Regions from separate parts of the Agrobacterium sp. fls2-241-TYG-188a genome, predicted to be linked through region 3. Evidence: predicted binding sites of a transcription regulator. Region 3 holds the regulator's gene; each other region holds the start of a gene.
The links. The regulator LexA, encoded in region 3, represses DNA repair genes until DNA is damaged. The targets are predictions, from matches to a motif close to TGTTCNNNNTGTGTTCNG.
Positions count from the first base shown of each region.

Region 1: the regulator LexA is predicted to act here: its motif matches at 1,619-1,636, upstream of dinB (DNA polymerase IV).
Region 2: the regulator LexA is predicted to act here: its motif matches at 1,099-1,116, upstream of QRN85_RS01110 (ATP-dependent helicase).
Region 4: the regulator LexA is predicted to act here: its motif matches at 1,463-1,480, upstream of QRN85_RS20575 (ImuA family protein).

Region 1 is NZ_JARVRD010000011.1:116,289-119,398, forward strand. Features, by position in the region: gene QRN85_RS24005 (XdhC family protein) at 1-642, opposite strand, end outside; gene QRN85_RS24010 (TetR/AcrR family transcriptional regulator) at 959-1,555, shown strand; gene dinB (DNA polymerase IV) at 1,661-2,749, shown strand; gene QRN85_RS24020 (DUF1127 domain-containing protein) at 3,076-3,110, opposite strand, start outside.
Region 2 is NZ_JARVRD010000001.1:257,492-260,601, reverse strand. Features, by position in the region: gene QRN85_RS01115 (YbhB/YbcL family Raf kinase inhibitor-like protein) at 1-855, opposite strand, end outside; gene QRN85_RS01110 (ATP-dependent helicase) at 1,200-3,110, shown strand, end outside.
Region 3 is NZ_JARVRD010000002.1:1,182,001-1,185,110, reverse strand. Features, by position in the region: gene kdsA (3-deoxy-8-phosphooctulonate synthase) at 1-18, opposite strand, end outside; gene QRN85_RS12465 (VOC family protein) at 21-893, opposite strand; gene lexA (transcriptional repressor LexA) at 1,091-1,807, shown strand; gene QRN85_RS12455 (glutathione S-transferase family protein) at 2,200-2,886, shown strand; gene QRN85_RS12450 (ComEC/Rec2 family competence protein) at 2,910-3,110, opposite strand, start outside.
Region 4 is NZ_JARVRD010000008.1:18,222-21,331, forward strand. Features, by position in the region: gene QRN85_RS20560 (DUF1810 domain-containing protein) at 1-75, opposite strand, end outside; gene QRN85_RS20565 (hypothetical protein) at 124-444, opposite strand; gene QRN85_RS20570 (exonuclease domain-containing protein) at 441-1,196, opposite strand; gene QRN85_RS20575 (ImuA family protein) at 1,546-2,298, shown strand; gene QRN85_RS20580 (Y-family DNA polymerase) at 2,219-3,110, shown strand, end outside.

The DNA of each region.
Region 1 (3,110 bases), on a different contig from region 3:
CGCGACCGCAGTGTCGTCATCGATCAGGGAGATGTCGAACCCGTCGGGCCCAGCCTGATCCTGTAGAAAAACTTCGTACCCTGCAGCTCTCGCGACACTGGCCGCCATCTCGACTTCGAGGGAGCGACCGGACAGAACGACGCGAACGGCAGGGCGGTAACAGGTGACGAAGGCGTCGTCGCCCCAGCCCGCCTTCTGGTGGGTTTCTCCAACCGACAGACGTTGCCCGCTAGGGCTATAGCTAAGGCGGGCAGCCTTGCGACCTTTGACCATTTCGAGGACTGTACGCAGCGGAGCGGCATCTTTAAGAACATGGATGGCGACCGTGATGCCACCGCCGCAAGGAAGGACGATATCGAAGAAAGGCGATCCTTCACCGAGCATCATGAACCGGTCATGACCGCTGTTGATTGCCTCCAGCGCCTCGGCAGCAACAGCCGCTTCGGTGCAACCGCCAGAGACATAGCCGCAGTAGAGGCCATTGGCGGCAACGGCCATGTGGGCTCCAAGCGGACGTGACGATCCACCGCGGATTTCGACAAGTGTGCACAAAGCCACCTGCCCACCCTCGTTCATTATCTGCGATGCAAAGCCCAAAATAGTGGAAGAATCGTCTGTCGAGAAAGCCTTCTTCGGGACCATGGCCTCGGGAGAGCTCTGATTTGCGCTTGGGCGCGAAGGGAACTCGTTCTCGTCCACGTCGTTATGCAGGATAGTGGTGATGGGTCGTATCATGTTTAGCTCCTGCGTTGCGACGCCAGATAAACGCCCAATCCGTTTGACCTTCGGTTAGTTCCACGTCTTCCGGCATTCCCGGGATGAACTTGTGCTTTGTGCATGACAGCAACCCCAGAACTGAACTATGAATTGGTTGGCGCCCAAATAAACGGAGGCGCCTCCGTTTAACTTAGCGACTTACGTTCATTCGTCAAGTCCTTTCGCATGGAGTAATATTCAAGTGTCGAAGGAGCGATCCCTTTCAGCGCCTTCCGAGTTGCCAAAACGCGCCGACGCCCGGAAAAACCGGGAAAAGTTGATCGAGATCGCGGCATTGGCATTTTCGGAACAGGGCTCTACCGCGTCGCTTGAAGACATAGCGCGCCGAGCAGGCGTCGGTATTGGCACCCTCTACCGGCATTTTCCCACCCGCGAACATCTTGTCGAGATGGTCTACAGGCGCGAACTGGAAATTCTCGCAACGGCTGCAACAGAGCTGCTGGCAAAAAAACGGGCTGATCTGGCGCTCGAAGAGTGGATGCATTGTTTCGTCAGCTACATGGCTGCAAAACGCGGCATGGCGAGCAGCCTGAAACTATTGTTCACATCCAACTCGACACTCTTTACCGAGGGTTCAACCCTGTTGCACCAGACTTTCAACCGTCTGATAACGGCAGCTGTCGAGACCGGCCTGATAAAATCCGACATCATAGCGGATGACGTACTGAATGCGCTTTTTGGAATATATTCCATTCCGGAAGGTCCCGACTGGCGTGACCGCGCGGACAGATTGGTGCGCCTTGTAATGGACGGGCTGCGCGCTCCTTCGACAGCGTGACTGACCTTAAAATAGTGCGCTGCTAACCTGAAGGCTGGTTGGACATATTGCAGAATGCTGCTATGTTCTTCTTTTGTTTCCAGCCGGTATCGCAGTTTGCCAACCATGAGTGACATGGTCACCCACTCCAGTCGAAAGATCATTCACGTTGACATGGATGCGTTTTACGCTTCCGTGGAACAACGTGACAATCCGCAACTGCGTGGCCAGCCTGTTGCAGTCGGCGGATCGGCCGCTAGAGGCGTGGTTGCAGCGGCAAGCTATGAGGCAAGAGCCTTCGGCGTCCATTCCGCGATGCCCTCCGTAACGGCGAAGCGGAAGTGTCCGCACCTCATCTTCGTACCTCCTCGTTTTGAAGTCTACCGTCAGGTTTCGCAGCAAATCCGGGCCATATTCGCGGAATACACGCCCCTCATAGAACCACTATCGCTGGATGAAGCCTATCTGGACGTGACCGAAAACCTCAAGGGAATGGAGATCGCCACTGAGATCGCGACGGAAATTCGCGCCAGGATCAAGTCTGTCACAGGTCTCAACGCGTCGGCCGGGATTTCCTACAATAAGTTCCTGGCTAAGATGGCGAGCGATCTGAACAAACCCAATGGCCAGGCTGTCATTACACCGAAGAACGGCCCGGCTTTTGTGGAGGCTCTGCCGGTCAAGAAATTTCACGGCGTCGGCCCCGCGACCGCCGAACGGATGAAGCGTCATGGAATAGAAACCGGGCATGACCTTAAATCGAAAAGCCTTCAGTTCCTGCAGCAGCATTTTGGGAAGTCCGGACCTTATTTTTACGGTATCGCGCGCGGCATCGATGAGAGACAGGTCAAGGCTGACAGGGTCCGAAAATCGGTAGGGGCGGAAGATACGTTCGCGCAGGATATTGATGCGCTGGACGCTGCCCAAACTGAATTACGTCCTCTTGCTGAGAAAATCTGGCGTTACTGCGAAGCACACGACATCACCGGCAAGACGGTCACGGTCAAGATCAAGTATTCAGACTTCACACAGGCGACACGCAGCAGGACTGTCCCCCAGGGACTATCGAGCATCGAGTTGGTACTCGAGATAGCCGACGCCTTGCTGTCCTCCGTCTATCCCTTCAAGCGTCCCGTACGCCTGCTTGGGGTCACGCTGTCCTCACTCAGTACCGAACAAGCATTTCCCCTGCATCAGCTGGATCTCGGCCTTTGAACCGAAAGCGTCAAAACGAAAAAGCCTGCCGCGGGAGGAGGTGCGGCAGGCTTTCCGAAAAAAACCGAACAACGACTGGGAGGAGGAGTGTCGCTGTTCCGACAGACGACCCTGGGAGGAGGATGGACCGTCTGAATTCGAAGCTTTGCGGGAGGAGGTGCATCGCTTCGATGAGACAAACATATCGTTTTTGACCGCCTAATAAATAGATTTCATTGCAGCGCAGATATGCAAATTTCGCATGACTTCGAATACGGCTGCGAAAAAGAAAGGCGCCCGCGTTGCCGCAGGCGCCGATGTAATCAATTTGTAAAGACAATCAGCGATTAACGGCCGACGGATGCCCTGGCAACGCTGTGAA
Region 2 (3,110 bases), on a different contig from region 3:
CTGATCGCGCCATTGCTCTTTTGTCACACCGCCAACTGGCGTGGACTGTGGATATATGTCACCCGCGCCATAGACATGCGGCCAGCCATATTGCTTGCCCTGCTCGATCTTGTTGAGTTCCTCGGCCTGAACCTCGTCGCCCATCAGGTCGATGCCATGATCCAGGCCCCAGAGTTCGCCAGTCTGCGGCTGCCAATCGTAACCAATCGTGTTGCGCAGGCCTGACGCGAAAATCGTTCTGCTCTTGCCATCCGGCGTCGCGCGAATGATCGTTGCGTTTTCAGGATTGCTTTCGTTGCAGGAATTGCAGGTAGAGCCGACGCTTATGTACAGCATTCCGTCAGGGCCGAATGAAAGAACACGGTTTGGATGCTGGCCGGAATCCGGCAGATCGCCGATGATCATCTCAAGTTCGCTAAGCGTTCCATCGGCATTGATGTCGGCAACGAAGACCTCTTTCACGGTGACAAGGTAGAGTTTGTCATCCTTGATTGCCAGCCCATGCGCCTGTGCGCGGGACACGACCTGGACAGGCGCGCCATCGGACTTGCCATCGTTATTCTCGTCCTTGAGGAGCAGCACATCGCCCTCTTCCCGACGGCTGACATAGATGAATCCCTTGTCGGAGACCTCGATAATGCGACTATTGCCAAGGCCCTGGGCGAATGGCTTCACGGAGAAGCCGTCGGGCACCTTCAACTCACCAATCCGCTCACTCGTCGCAGCGACCTTATTGGGCTTGAAAACGTTTGTAGTGATCTGGACTTCAGTTCCATCGCCCTGCTGGGCGTAAGACGCACTGCAGCCAAGAAGTGCTGCGAAAATTGACGCAGCGCCGGTAACACGACGTATCATTAGGTATTCCTCCAAAGACTTCACATGCCGAACATGCGAGACTCTTCAAAGTTCCTGTGATTTGTGCTGGCCAATGACAGACGTACGCTGCCTCCCGAACAGCTACAATGCCCATGGTGTGAAGAGCACTTGCGATGTGGTCTTCAAACGTCGCTGAAGGCTGACACGAAAGCTTCGACCCGTAAGACTGACGACTATCGCGTCATGCTAATGAAGGACTTTTCAATATCTCTGCCACCTGATAGTTCTTACTTTGTTCGCAAGGCAATTTTGAAGCGTCACTCTCGATTTAAGAGGATTCTTCCATGCCGAATTCAAAGTAGGCACACATCAAGGAAAACGGGATGGCGGTTGCCTATCTGGAAAAACTGAACGAGCAGCAGCGCAAGGCCGTCGAGCATGGCGTTGGGCTGGCTGAGGGCAACGCAGCGGGGCCATTGTTGATCATCGCTGGGGCGGGCTCCGGCAAGACGAATACACTGGCGCATCGTGTGGCGCACCTTATCGTCAATGGTGCCGACCCGCGCCGTATTCTGCTCATGACCTTTTCGCGCAGGGCCGCCTCGGAAATGGCCCGCCGCGTCGAGCGTATCTGCCGCAATGTTCTGGGTGCCAATGCTGCCGTCCTGACTGACGCGCTTGCGTGGTCGGGTACGTTTCATGGGATCGGTGCCAGACTGCTGCGGATGTATGCCGAGCAGATCGGTCTCAATCTCGACTTCACAATCCACGACCGGGAAGACAGCGCCGACCTGATGAACCTCGTGCGCCACGAGCTTGGATTTTCCAAAACCGAAAGCCGTTTCCCGACCAAGGGCACCTGTCTCTCGATCTACTCGCGCGCCGTTAACTCGGAGACACCGCTAAACGAGATTCTTCGCCAGCACTATCCATGGGTCGCCTCTTGGGAGGAACAGTTGAAGGAACTGTTCGGAGCTTATGTCGAGGCAAAGCAGGCGCAGAACGTGCTCGATTACGATGATCTGCTGCTCTACTGGGCGCAGATGGTGAGCGATCCCGAACTCGCCGACGATATCGGCAGTCGTTTCGACCATGTGATGGTGGATGAGTATCAGGACACGAACAAGCTGCAGGCGTCTGTCCTGATGGCGCTCAAGCCCGGCGGACGGGGATTGACCGTCGTAGGTGATGATGCACAATCAATCTATTCGTTTCGGGCAGCAACAGTTCGCAACATTCTCGACTTCCCGGCATCGTTCAGTCCGGCAGCGGACGTCATCACGCTCGATCGCAATTACCGTTCGACCCAGCCCATTCTGGCAGCAGCCAACGGCGTGATCGAGCTTGCGCGCGAGCGTTTCACCAAGAACCTGTGGACGGAACGGGAGTCGCTGGAGCGACCGAAACTCGTGACCGTCAAGGACGAAACCGAACAGGCGAATTTCATCGTTGAGCAGGTGCTGGCAAACCGCGAGGTCGGGATGACGCTGAAGCAGCAGGCGGTGCTGTTTCGCACTTCCAGCCACAGCGGCACGCTTGAAGTAGAACTCACCCGCCGCAACATTCCTTTCGTCAAATTCGGCGGCCTGAAGTTCCTCGACAGTGCCCATGTGAAGGACATGCTGGCAGTCCTGCGTTTCGCCCAGAACCCCCGTGACCGGGTGGCCGGTTTCCGTCTTCTGCAGATGCTGCCTGGCATTGGTCCCAAGAAAGCTGGCACCATTCTCGACACGATCGCATCCGACCCCGAACCGCTCTTGGCGCTTGCTGAAATTCCGCCGCCACTTAAGACGGGGGAGGACTGGACGTCCTTCGTTCAACTGTTGGGCGGCCTTCGAAAAACCCATGAAGGCTGGCCATCGGATATCGCGCAGGCCCGTCTTTGGTACGAACCGCATCTTGATCGCATCCATGAAGATGCCGACACGCGCAAGGCCGACCTTCTGCAACTCGAGCAAATCGCCAGCGGCTACCCTTCCCGAGAGCGTTTCCTGACTGAACTGACGCTTGATCCACCGGATGCGACCAGCGATCAGGCGGGTGTCCCGCTGCTCGACGAAGACTACCTCATCCTGTCGACCATCCATTCGGCCAAGGGGCAGGAATGGCGCTCCGTTTTCATGCTCAACGTCGTCGATGGCTGCATACCGTCGGACCTCGGCACCGGAACGACGCAGGAACTCGAAGAAGAGCGACGCCTGCTTTATGTCGGCATGACGCGTGCCAAGGACAGCCTGTCGCTGATTACGCCGCAGCGGTTTTTCACCCACGGTCAGAACTCGCAGGGCGATCGG
Region 3 (3,110 bases):
ATTGTTCTGGACGCTCATCTTCACTCCTCGAAGGCAAATATCGCGCCTTGACCGGGCGCTCGCTGAACCAGCAGTCGAGAGCCTTTGCGCGTGTATTCCACGCCATTAGCAGCAAGAAACGACTCTGTCACGGCGAGATCAGCGACGGAAAAGACGACTGCGGCACCGAAAAGGCCAGTGATGCTCTCCTGCTCGGCCCCATCAAACTCTTCTGCAACCGTCTGCGCATGCGCGATGCGGATGACCGCGCCGGGCGTAAGAAAGCTGAGGTTTCCCGTTGAGTCGGCTGCTGCCGACACACCAAAAGCTGCGTCCACCAATGGCGCAAAGGCGTCCGGTCGGTCTGAGCGCAGGGTTATTTCGCGCAGGCCAGTCGCTCCATTTTTGTGAGCTGTGAGGTAGGACCGTTTTGCGGAAAAAGCGTTGACACGCTCACAGGTGAAAAGGAACAGATTTCCGTCATCCTTTTCCGCCGCAAAAGCCAGGCGAAAGCTCGCTTCAGATCGGCTTCCGTCCGGCAATGTTACCGGTCGACTGAACGAAAATGCGTCGCCGCCGGAAAGTCCAGCCTCAACGAAGCTATGATGATCAGCATCTGCGTCGTGCGTTTTTCCGGCGACTGCGGAAAACCCCTGCTGCCCGTATCGCTTTCGAAAGACTTCATCGCGTCGAACAAAGGCGTTGCCTTCTGCGCAAGCCCTGGAATATTGCGCGGCGTCTCCGATTGCCAGGGGTTCGAGATACTGCCCCTCTTTGAGAAAGACACAGGCATTTTTGGTGCCGAAGGGGTGCCTTGCATCTGCAGCAACCGTAAAGCCCAGCGCCAAGAGACGCGCCCGTGCTTGGCCGAGGTCTGCAACGGGCATTACGATATGATCGATTTCACGCGCCATGAGGGGTCCTTCCGCTTCGTCGGCATGGGCATTCCACTGTTGCAAGCCGCATGTTTTATGGCCGGGCAAGATAATGGATGTAAATTGTCACAAGCACACTGATTTTTAAGGGATTGCAGAACACATATGGAACATATAGTGTTCGTTCTGTATTTGTTTCGCGAATCTTCGCCTCGAATCTCTAAGGGTGTTACTCCATGCTCACGCGCAAACAGCAGGAATTGCTACTGTTCATTCATGAGAGAATGAAAGAGTCTGGCGTGCCGCCTTCCTTCGATGAGATGAAGGACGCACTTGATCTGGCATCGAAATCAGGAATCCACCGCCTGATCACCGCGCTCGAAGAGCGAGGCTTTATTCGTCGGCTACCGAATCGGGCGCGTGCGCTTGAAGTCATCAAGCTGCCTGAGTCCTACACGCCTGCCAGCAAGCCTCAACGTGGCTTCTCGCCGAGCGTCATCGAAGGTAGCCTTGGCAAAACCAAACCGGCTGAGCCAGCACCCCTGCCGGTCGCGTCGAATGATTCGAACTCGGTCAGCGTCCCTGTCATGGGCCGCATCGCCGCGGGTGTTCCCATTTCGGCCATTCAGAACAACACGCATGACGTCGTTGTGCCAATCGACATGATTGGTGCGGGCGAACATTACGCGCTTGAAGTCAAAGGCGATTCGATGATCGAAGCCGGGATTTTTGATGGCGACACGGTCATTATCCGCGATGTCAGCACGGCAAATCCGGGAGATATCATTGTTGCATTGGTGGATGATGAAGAAGCCACATTGAAGCGCTTTCGTCGCAAGGGCGCGTCGATCGCGCTTGAGGCTGCGAACCCTGCCTATGAGACCCGGATTTTTGGACCGGACCGCGTCAAAATTCAGGGCAAGCTCGTCGGCCTTATTCGCCGCTATCACTGACCGGTGACTTTTCTTATGCGTGGAGGTAGCGGTCGCCTTGGCCGCTGCCCTTTGCAGTGCCTGTCTAGAGAAAAGATACGCGGACATCGAACTCCTGTCCGATATCAACAGGTCTTGGACACCAGAAGCGCCGGTTTTTGCGTCCTTATATGTAGCTGGCTCACTAGTTTCAGGTTGCGCTTGGAAGTTCGTCACCTTGCGAGCCTGAAGCTGGGCATTGCTCTTACCGGTTTAGCCATTCTAGCAGTCGACTGGCAGGCAATCATGCTGTCCAGCGTCGCGCTCCCTCCTGCATGACACATCAAATATTTTGAAGAGGCCTATCTTCGAAACGGTCTGTATCAAATGGCTCGTCTCAGCTAGCACGGGAGTTCGTAACGGAGGGCAGCGATATGTACGATCTTTATATAGCCAACAAGAATTACTCCTCCTGGTCGTTGCGTCCATGGGTGTTGATGCGGACGCTGGACATCGGTTTCAAAGAAAGCCTATTTCCTTTCGGCAATTCAGCGAAGGACTTCTCAGCGTTTTCGCCCACTGCCAAAGTTCCCTGCCTTGTTGACGGTGATCTCACCGTATGGGATTCGCTCGCCATTGCAGAATATCTGGCTGAACGACATAGCGGTGGGTGGGCAGACAATGCTGCCGCTCGCGCCTGGTCTCGATCAGCTGCTGCGGAAATGCACTCGGGTTTCCAGGCGCTGCGCAACGAGCATCCCATGAGTGTCGGCCTTCGCATTCGCCCAGCTTCCATGAGCGCATCGCTGCAAAAGGACATCGCGCGTATCGACGCTCTCTGGCAGCAGGGTCTGAAGTCCTTTGGTGGCCCATTCCTGGCGGGTAGCACGTTCACGGCCGTGGATGCATTTTTCTGCCCGGTCGCTTTCCGCTTTCAGACGTACGGAACAGTGCTTTCTGCGGAGTCCACGGAGTACAAGGACCGTCTTCTCTCACTGCCTGCAATGCAGGAGTGGCAAGAGGCGGCGCTTCTGGAGACATGGCGCGACGGCGATCATGAGGAAGAGGCGAAAGCAGTCGGAGAGATATTGGCTGATCTTCGTCTGTCAGGGAATTCGTAAGCGGCAGGTGTCGTTCACAGCTTTCATCGCTCAGCTGAAAGCAATGCAGCGATATGCTCTGGCAAGGTGGCGTCATAGGTTTTGCTGCGCCACTGGTAGCTGCGGTGAGCGGTCCATGGTCGCTCGATGCCGTCCAACGCCGCTTTGGCGCTGTAGCGGGGGGCTCCCTCCCCGCCAAACCAGATTTCCATCGAGCCGGTGCGCCGCAACGTATCGCCTGTAAT
Region 4 (3,110 bases), on a different contig from region 3:
GTCGCATAATTCCTGCAAGGCTTTTGCGTACGTGTCTTGTTGCGCTTTGATGAACCGCGCCAGATCAAATTCTATGCCTGTGTCCTTCGCTCAGCGGGTCAGATTTTTTTGTGCCATGACATCTCAGTCCATTTCCAACTGTTCGAACCAGGCTGCGTATGGAGTATTCTTGGCTAGGTGCCGGTTGAAGTCCGGCGCGCCATCATCCCACCAGACGGGACCGCGTTCGCCAAGGGCAACCTTTGCTGCATCCACTTTCTTGCGGGCTTCTTTCATCTCTGGCGAGCCTGCCGATGCATCGCGAACTGCCCGGCGTGCAGCCATCAAATCCTTGACCAGTGCCGTACGGGTGGGCTCATCGATCGCTGGATTGCTGCGACGCCACAGCCTGCCTTTCACGACGAAATATCGACCATCGGGCGTGTCCGGATACGTCTTGCTCATTCGAATCCAAGCGTCCCTTGCGCTGGTTGCGCATCCTGAGATGGTTTGTCCTCATTCCGGCGGGCCAGTTCCCTCAGCGCGCTGAAGCGCACGTCCACATCCCGATCTGCGATATACGCGTTGAGGGTTTCGAGGCTGATGCGATCCCACGGTTTTCCTCGATCTGGTCCGGCAGGTACGCGTGGCAAAAGGCCTGGTTCGCTGCTCCATGCCAGGCAATCCTCAAGTGATGCTTGGTTCAACATGTCGCGGAGATGATGAGCCGTAACGTAGGCGTCAGGCATCGCCCGATGCGCGGGGAGGCCGATTTCATGCACCAGTCCGTTGGGCATTCGTTGATAACGCAGCATCTGGTTGGAAAACCGCGGAAGCTCTGGCCAGACACGCAACGCGCACTTCCATGTGCAGATCCAAGGCGTCCCGCCTGTAAATCGTGGCGTGCAATATCGTTGCTCGAAAGCGGCTCGATGAGCTGCCAAGGCGTCGATACGGCCGGGTGGACGGAGAACGGTTGTTGCTATTTCCTTCCAGAACGGAGCATCCGCGACTTGGGCATCCAGGATATGATGAATTGCCATCGTGTCGGGTGAAATCGGACGGCCAGGATTGACGAACAGCGCCCCGCGCTCGTCAGTAACCTCCCACTTTCCGCACTCGTCGATCACGACATCCTGCCAGCCGATCTCGCAAACGTCGTTTGGGCCATTACCTCCTGTTTCGAGATCGATGACGCGTACCCTGGCTTCGATCACTTCGGTGCTACCTTCCTTTAAATTTCAGCATTGGTAAGCGCGATCGGCGTAGGATTGTTCCTGAAATGATGCCTGCGATCAGGACCGCTTGCACACATCGACAGCCGAAGCTGAGGAATTGATCAGGCTACCCTAAAATTTATTTTGTGCGTGGTACGAAACACCGTTCCAAATCTTACTCACTGATTCAATTTGCGAATCTCTCGAGTTGCTAAAAATAGAGGACTGCATTCCTAATTTAGCGCCTCTTGACTCCTGTTGGGTGTAGGAACAGAACGTGAACTTCAACATTGAAAACGGCATGAAGCCGTTCCCATAAACGACACGAACCGGAAGGATTGCGTGAACAATGGCTGCTGCGCGCGAGCATGTCATAGCGGATTTGCGTGATCGCATCGCCTCGTTGGAAGGCGTCGTGGCCAAGCAAGCTGAATGTCTGCCGTTCGGGGTGAGCGCAATCGACGCGGTGCTGCCAGGAGGCGGTCTTGCCAGAGGTGCTCTTCATGAATTTGCAGGTGGTGGCGCCGGAACCGTCGATGGGGCAGCCGCGGCCCTGTTCGTAGCAGGCGTTGCCGCCCGTACCAAAGGCCAGATCGTCTGGTGCCTGACGCGCCCAGATCTGTTTTTTCCTGCGCTCGCGCAGGCAGGTCTTGACGCAAACCGCGTGATCTTCGTGGAAAGCGATCGCGAAGAGGACGTGCTTGCCTCAATGGAAGAGGCGCTCTCCTTCGGTGGGCTGGGCGCGGTCGTCGGCGAGGTCGTGCGAATGCCGATGCTGGCAAGTCGGCGGCTCCAACTGGCAGCGGAAAAGAAGGGAAGCCTGGCTCTCGTTGTTCGTAGGTGGCGACGACAGACGGAAGCCAATGATTTCGGCCAGCCGACGGCATCGACCACACGGTGGAGGGTGAGTGTGCTTCCGTCGCAGGAGTTACCCGTGCCAGGCGTCGGGCGGGCGAGATGGTTGCTGGAATTGATGCGGTCGCGCGCAGGCGAGTGTGCCGAGTTTATTGTTGGAGCGTGTGATGACCAGGGTCGTATCGATCTACCTTCCGGATCTGTCGACGGATCGCATTCGTCGCGCCGATCCCGGCATTCCGGCTGAACAGGCCATCGCCGTGATCGCGAAATCCGGATCGAAGCGCTGGGTATCGGCGACAGATTCTGCCGCGAAGAAGGCAGGCCTGCGTGTCGGCATGCAGGCGGCAAAGGCACAGGCCTTGTTCCAAGGGTTACTGATGATCGATGCCGATCCGAAGGCGGACGCCGATGCACTGGAGCGCATTACCTTCTGGGCATTGAGCCAGTATTCCCCGATCGTCGCAGTCGATGCACCTGATGGCATCGTCATGGACACCGATGGTGCCGACCATCTCCGGGGCGGAGAGCTTGCGATGTTGAGCGGGATTGCCAATCGCTTTCGGGGCAGGGGGCTGACGGCCCGTGTCGCCATTGCCGATACATGGGGTGCCGCTCATGCCTGCGCACGCGCCATCACCAGAGAGACGGTGATCGTACCCCGCGGCGAAACCGTGAAAGCGGTCGAGCGGTTGCCGATTTCCCTGTTGCGTCTGCCTGAAAAGATGGTGGGCGATCTAAGAATACTTGGCTTTCGAACCATCGGTGAGCTTTCTGCGACGCCGCGGGCACCGCTGACACTGCGCTTCGGCCCGGAAATCGCTCGCCGCCTCGACCAGATCTTCGGGCGTATCGGAGAGCCCATTGACCCTATCCGCACGCCCGACCTGATCGAAGTCAGCCGCATCTTCCAGGAGCCGATCGGGGCTGCCGAAACGATCGACAAATATGTCGGTCGTCTGGTCGTCGAACTCTGCAACCAACTCCAGAAAAAGGGCCTGGGTGTTCGCCGCGTCGATCTTATCGTCCATAAGGTCGACAATACGACCCAGGCGCTGC